3 regions of the Rhizobium sp. AAP116 genome follow, and region 2 is predicted to be linked to each of the others. Evidence: riboswitches for the same ligand, from Rfam matches in the RefSeq annotation. Region 2 holds a riboswitch; each other region holds the start of a gene.
What was found. Region 2 has a riboswitch for cobalamin ahead of IP85_RS06685 (aromatic ring-hydroxylating dioxygenase subunit alpha). Riboswitches for the same ligand answer to the same signal wherever they lie in the genome.
Positions count from the first base shown of each region.

Region 1: another riboswitch for cobalamin. It lies ahead of bluB (5,6-dimethylbenzimidazole synthase); the one in region 2 lies ahead of IP85_RS06685 (aromatic ring-hydroxylating dioxygenase subunit alpha).
Region 3: another riboswitch for cobalamin. It lies ahead of IP85_RS09050 (ABC transporter ATP-binding protein); the one in region 2 lies ahead of IP85_RS06685 (aromatic ring-hydroxylating dioxygenase subunit alpha).

Region 1 covers NZ_LJIB01000030.1:24,745-27,005, reverse strand. Annotated here, with positions in the region: gene IP85_RS17875 (hypothetical protein) at 1-199, shown strand, start outside; gene IP85_RS17870 (TolB family protein) at 219-1,055, shown strand; cobalamin riboswitch at 1,095-1,285, shown strand; gene bluB (5,6-dimethylbenzimidazole synthase) at 1,326-2,063, shown strand; gene IP85_RS17860 (DUF2865 domain-containing protein) at 2,020-2,261, opposite strand, start outside.
Region 2 covers NZ_LJIB01000007.1:269,680-271,940, reverse strand. Annotated here, with positions in the region: gene IP85_RS06685 (aromatic ring-hydroxylating dioxygenase subunit alpha) at 1-1,025, opposite strand, end outside; cobalamin riboswitch at 1,128-1,331, opposite strand; gene IP85_RS06680 (DUF6656 family protein) at 1,635-2,240, shown strand; gene IP85_RS06675 (diguanylate cyclase) at 2,257-2,261, opposite strand, start outside.
Region 3 covers NZ_LJIB01000011.1:151,772-154,032, forward strand. Annotated here, with positions in the region: gene IP85_RS09045 (NAD(P)/FAD-dependent oxidoreductase) at 1-526, shown strand, start outside; cobalamin riboswitch at 649-880, shown strand; gene IP85_RS09050 (ABC transporter ATP-binding protein) at 1,082-1,876, shown strand; gene IP85_RS09055 (ABC transporter substrate-binding protein) at 1,897-2,261, shown strand, end outside.

The DNA of each region.
Region 1 (2,261 bases), on a different contig from region 2:
CCTGCCCTCGATCGCGATTGGCTGCTACGGCCTGTGGGACGGGAGCTTCAAGATGCTCGGCATCGGGTTCCTCACGCTGAACGTCAGCCTGATCTGGGGTTTCTACACCGAATGGCGCAGTGCTCATGTTGAGCAGACGGGCCGGGCGATCTTCGCCAAACTGCGCCAGGCGATGGAAAATCGCTCGACCGCAGACTGACTTTTCCAAGGAGACCATGATGCGCAGTTCGGTCGAGATCTACGATATGACGACCCGTGAATGCGAGGTCGTCTGGCAGACGGATGACCTCGTCGAGGCGCCCAACTGGTCGCGCGATGGCGAGTTTCTCGTCATCAACGGCGATGGTCTTCTTTATGCGTTGCCGCTCGACGAAGACGATCCCGAGCCGGAACTGATCGACACGGGTTTTGCCGTGCGGCTCAACAACGATCATGGGATCTCGCCCGATGGCGCCTCGATCGCGTTTTCCGATCATACGCTTTTCGGCAAGTCCTGCATCTACCTGCTGGGTGATGGTGATGACGAGCCGCGTCAGGTCACCGACAAAATGCCGTCCTACTGGCACGGCTGGTCGCCGGACGGTAAGGAGCTTGCCTATTGCGGCGAGCGCAACGGCGCCTTCGATATCTATACCATATCGACCAAGGGCGGGTCCGAGCGGCGGCTGACGAACGGCAAAGGGCACAATGATGGCCCTGATTACACGCCTGATGGACAGTGGATCTATTTCAACTCCAGCCGTTCCGGCACCATGCAGATCTGGCGCATGCGCAGCGATGGCAGCGACCTGCAGCAGCTGACCTCAGACGGTTATGGTGACTGGTTCCCGCATCCTTCGCCGGATGGGAAGAAGATACTCTTCCTCTCCTACGATGCCGATGTCGAAGGTCATCCGCGCGACAAGCAGGTTCGGCTTCGACTGATGGACGTCGATGGCGGCAATGTCGAAACACTCATCGAGTTTTTCGGCGGTCAGGGTTCGATCAATGTCCCGAACTGGGCGCCGGACGGATCGGCTTTCGCCTTTGTCCGCTACTTCCCGGTCGAGGCTTGAGCCTGTCGCATTCCACTCTGTCCTGCGGCTGGTTCTTGCGGTATTGATCCGGCGTCAGGTGCTTACCGTTAGGTGAGAGAATCGGGAAGCTGGCGAGATTCCGGCACGTGCCCAACGCTGTAAGGCGGACATGATGCGCGAGGGGAAACCCGGCCACTGGAGCAATCCGGGAAGGCGCGCATCCTGGATGATGCCCAGTCAGAAGACCGGCCTGGCGAGATAGACCTTTCCCGCGTGGACGGCGGGTGGTTGCGCATTGTGGGGATTACGATGCACGACAGACCGAACGAGTTCCTCGTCCGGACGGCGCCCTTTGCCGATCAGGACAAACAGGCCGTCTACCGGGCCATTCACACGCGTCGCGACGTCCGCGACCAGTTCCTTCCCGATCCGCTGCCGGACGACCTGGTACGACGGCTGCTTGAGGCGGCGCATGCTGCACCCTCCGTCGGCTTCATGCAGCCCTGGAGTTTCCTGCTGATCCGCTCTGCTCGAAAGCGCGAGGCCATCTGGCAGGCGTTTCTGCGGGCGAACGAGGAGGCCGAGGCGATGTTTCCGGCCGACCGTCGCGACGCCTATCGATCCCTCAAACTCGAAGGCATCCGCAAGGCGCCGCTCAATATCTGCGTTACCTGTGATCCCGATCGCGCAGGTCCGGTGGTCCTCGGACGCACCCATGATGTCAGGATGGACGCCTTCTCCACGGTCTGCGCCATCCAGAACCTCTGGCTCGCCGCCCGTGCGGAAGGGGTCGGGCTAGGCTGGGTCAGCATTTTTCACGAGGCCGAACTGAAGTCGCTTCTCGGCATCCCGGACCGTGTCCAGATCATCGGTTATCTTTGCCTCGGCTATGTCGACGAACTCTATGCGACGCCGGAGCTCGAGGTGAAGGGATGGCGCAAGCGATTGCCGCTCGACGATTTGATCTTCGAGGAGAGCTGGGGGCAGATCGCGGAACGGCCGATCACTCCTGCAGCGGCTGTGGACCTGACGTCGCCGGGTTCCTGAGGTCGATCGTGCCCTTGTCGGAGGGGAGAAAGGCCGGGCCGACGCGGCGTACGTTGAGGCTGGCCTCATCCAGCACGCGCGCCGTGGCGGGCACCGTCGCTGACGCAGCCTCTCGTTTTCCCGGTGCAACTTCGATGACGGATGACTGGTAGTCCGGCACGGCCGGACGCGGCGTCATGCGCTGGTAGTATTGCTGCA
Region 2 (2,261 bases):
TCGACGCCTTCGACCGCGTCCTTGTTGACCAGCCAGGTGGTGGTGACGGCCGTCTCTTCGGCCGAAAGCGGCAGGACGCGGAAGGAGATCGCGTGGTCCCCGAGAATGTGGTTCCAGGTCGTCGGATAGTGAAAAAGCAGCATGGTGCCGATATGGCTGATCGGCACGTCTGCGGAGAGCGGCTTCTTCACGGCGCGCTTGCCGGACATGGTGTAGCTCTCGGCATCCTCTATCAGCGGCATGCGGGCGGTGCGGAACTGGCCCGACGGGTCCATGTTGAAGGCAGACGGCAGGCCGGCGGCTTCGCAGCGCGCCCAGTGCTCGGAGATGAAGGGATCGTCACCCGCACCCTGGACGCCGGTTGCGGTCGGGGCTTCCGGATAGGTGCGGCAGAGCTCCGGATGGTTGCCGGCGCAGTGGTAGCATTCCCGGTTGTTTTCCCAGACGAGCTTCCAGTTACCCTTCTCGATGATCGTGTTCTTGTGGGCGACCTTGGCTTCCCACAGGCGGTGCGGGCGCAGATAGGGTTCGATCGAGGCGCGCATCGGCGCGAAATCAGGGGCTTCGTTGGCGAGACAGACGAAGATGTAACCACCGACGCTTTCGCAATGGACGGTCTTCAGGCCGAATTCGGCCTTATCGAAAGTCTCACCCATCTGGCGGGCGAAGACGAGCGATCCGTCGAGGTCGTAGGTCCAGTTGTGATAGGGGCAGACGAGCTTGGCAGCTGCGCCCTTGTCCTTGGTGCAGACGCGGTGGCCGCGATGGCGACAGGTGTTGTGGAAGGCGCGGATGACCTGATCCTTGCCGCGGACGATGACAACCGGGTAGTCGCCGATCTGGGCGGTGAAATAGTTGCCGGCGCGCGGGATCTCGCAATCATGGCCGATAAACAGCCAGTCGCGATACCAGATCATCTCCATGTCGAGCTTGAAGTAGTCCTGGTCGATGTAAAATGGCTGTTCGAGCGAGAAACCCTCGCGGCGGTTCTTCAGCTGGCGCAGCACGTTGGCCTGCAGATCCATGTCGTCCTCGTGTTTCAAAAACTCGGGGGAGATGAGAGCGCAGCCTGCCGTCGCCCTGGGAAGGCGGTGTGCATGGCTATCTCTGGTCGCCCTCCGCAACCTCAAATGTCCGTCTGCCAAGGCTGGTTTCCGGGCTCAGGAGTGGTCCATTTGCGGACCGCGTCGGCGCCTTCCCAGGGTTACCCCCAGTGGCCTTCTGCCAAAACGCATTCTCCACCACCGTTGCGGGGGCAGCGCCGGATTTTGACCGGCTTCCCGATTTCCTACCCTCCCTAGCAGGGCAGCACCTCGAGCTTGCCTGCATCTAATCACAGGCCGCGGGCCTCCGCTGCATTGCAGAACGACACGGCCCAAATCGTTTGCGACATCCCACAGGCGACGATAAAGGGCGGCAAGCTCGGGAATTTCCCATTGTTTTCCGGGAGGTGCGGCGGCTGCGTTTCTCTGGCCGCTGAAATCATGGCGCAAACGAGCGATTTAAGGCAGTTGCACGGAACTGCACTGCGGCAAGCCTCGCGAAACCTCGCTGATGTAGAATACCATCAAATCATGATTAACCATGCTGCGTTAAGCTCAAGCAATCAGTCCGGGTACCGTCAGAGCGTCAAGATGCAGAAACTCAGATACTACGCGGCTCCCAAAGCGGAAACGCAAACGCCGCCCTCGTCAAAGGCAGTCCATACCGAGTTCCTGAGAACCGGTCGGATCTCGCGCAGCCGCGAGGACTGGCTGCCGGACGAGCGCCGGTATCTTTCCTATGAGGAAGTTGCGGCGCGGACCGGGCGGCGGCTGGAGCGGGCGGCCGAGACGACGCATGAGCGCATCAACGGCTTTCACCGTTCGATCAAGTTCCCCAAAGTCATCTTCCACCGCACACTGAACAACAGCCCACATCTGGGCTACTGTCACGTGACGGCGGCACGCACGAATTTCGCGCAGTATGCCGATGTCAAATGGGCCTTCTACATCGCCAATTTCTTTGCCGAACTCGGTGGGGAAGAGGTGTTCTTCGAGCAGATCAAGCAGAATTACGGACGGATGTATTTCGCCGTGGCGATCAAGCCGGAGGCGGAGGCCAAGGCGATGACCATCGACCGTTCGTTCCGCAACAACGGACTTTTATTCCAGACAGTGGATCCGAAAGAGGCGCTGCGGAACGTACTGATGCTCGGCGCACGAGACGCCGAGCTCAGGAAGATCATCGCAAAACTTTGAAAGTGGACTTCGACGCTCAGG
Region 3 (2,261 bases), on a different contig from region 2:
GGATGCTTTCCTGCCGGCGAGCTGCATCGTCTGGGGAGCCGGGGTCAAAGCATCGCCGGCCGCGGAATGGCTTGGCCTTTCGCCGGGCCCGGGCGGGCGCTTGCCGGTTGCGTGCGACCTCTCGGTTGATGGCATGGACGGGGTCTACGCCATCGGCGATACCGCGCTGGCTTTGGGAGAAAATGGCGAAGCATTGCCCGCGCTCGCACAGGTGGCCAAACAGCAGGGGACGTTCCTCGGCAAAGCGCTCAAGGCCAACCTCCTGAAAGGAGCGGCTGTGCCAGACTTCCGTTTCCGTAATCGCGGCAACACGGCGGTCATCGGAAGAAACGCAGCCATCTTCGATTTCGGCTCCTGGCAGCTCAAGGGCCGTCTCGCCTGGCTGCTCTGGGCCATCGTCCATGTCTATCTGCTGGTCAATTTCGAGAAACGCCTGCTTGTCAGTGTTCAGTGGATCTGGCGCTACACCACCCGGCAGAGAGGCGCGCGTCTGATCGATGAGAACTTCGTTGCCCCTGAGAGGTAATGACCTCCGTTGAGAATCTGAGGGCGGATGCGCTTTGAAGGTGGACAACCCGGATTCGGATCTATAGACGTAACGATATTACATAACGAAAAGATCCAGGCTTGACCGCCAGGGGCTGCAGGTCCTATGCAAGCAGTGACGGTTCCCCGCCGGATGACTCCGAGGGGATTAATAGGGAACACGGTGAGGACGACCCAATAGGGACCAAGACCGTGGCTGCCCCCGCAACTGTAAGCGGATTGCTGTCCATTCTCGCGGCGTGAAAGCGCCGGGCCACTGCGGGTCACCGTGGGAAGGCAAATGGAAAGCGCATATCCGCGAGCCAGGAGACCTGCCGTCAAGTGAAGAAAACGAAGCGGACGGGGTGTTCCGATGGATACGAACTGGCTTTTGCGCTGCGCCGTCTGGCGCGCCGACCACATGCCATTTTGCCTCCGGAGAAATCCTGCGGAGGACTGGCATGCATTTCCTTCCAGATCATGAAGCGCAGGGACGGGCGATCGGCCTTGGCCATGGCGTAACGCTCGACGTTTCGTCGTTCGATGAGGCCCGCCCATGAGCTGTACCAGCAAGGGCTGCCCGATCCGGGTCACCGATATCGGTTGGGGGCCGAAGTCATCCCAGTTTTTGGTCCGAGGCGTTTCCTTCTCCCTCGATGCAGGCGACCGGCTGGCAATCGTCGGGCCGAACGGGGCTGGCAAGACCACGCTTCTGCGCTGCCTCTATCGCGGTGTCAGTCCGCTAGAGGGGCGCGTCGAGGTCGGCGGTCAGGATATCTGGCAGATGAGTGCCCGCCAACTTGCCCGCCGGGTGGCGGTCGTTCTGCAGGAAATGCCGGGCGACTTCCCGTTCACCGTCCGCGACGTGGTGATGATGGGGCGCGTTCCCTGGCGCGAAGGCCTTGCGGGCTGGAGCGAAGAAGACCGGGCCGAAGCAGAGCACGCGCTCGACCATCTCGATCTGCTGCGGCTGGCGAACCGGCAGTTCTCGACCTTGTCGGGAGGTGAGAAGCAGCGTGTCCTGGTGGCGCGTGCGCTGGCGCAGAAGCCTGAAATCCTCATACTCGACGAGCCGACCAACCATCTGGATATCCGTCACCAGCTCGAGATCCTCGATCTGCTCGGCGCTTTGAACCTGACGATCATCACGACGCTGCACGACATTAACCTCGCCGCCGAGTTTGCAACGCATATTGCCCTGATGCATGGCGGCCGGATGAATGCGTTCGGCCCACCGGAAGCTGTTCTGACCGAACAGGCCCTGTCCGGAACCTTCGGTGTCCTCGCCGCCCGTCAACAGGCGGAGGGCGCTCGGTCCCATCGTTTTTCCTTTTCCCTTGCCTTGACCTGATTTTGAAAGGATCCGCCACTATGGCTTCCCGTCTTCTATTGTCTGCCACGCTCTTTGCTTCGGTCTTCGCCGCCTCATCGGCATTTGCCTATCCTGTGACGGTCAAGAGCTGCGATCGCGACGTCACGTTCGACGCACCTCCGGCGCGCGCGATCTCGAATGACGTAAACCTGACCGAGATGATGCTGGCCTTGAAACTGCAGGACCGCATGGTCGGCTATACCGGGATCTCCGGCTGGAAGACGCTGGATGAGGGGCTGCGGGACGGCGTGAAGGAGTTGCCCGAGCTTTCGCCGAAATACCCGACCAAGGAAGTGCTGCTGAACGCCGATGCCGATTTCTATTTTGCCGGCTGGAACTACGGGATGAAGGTCGGCGGCGAGGT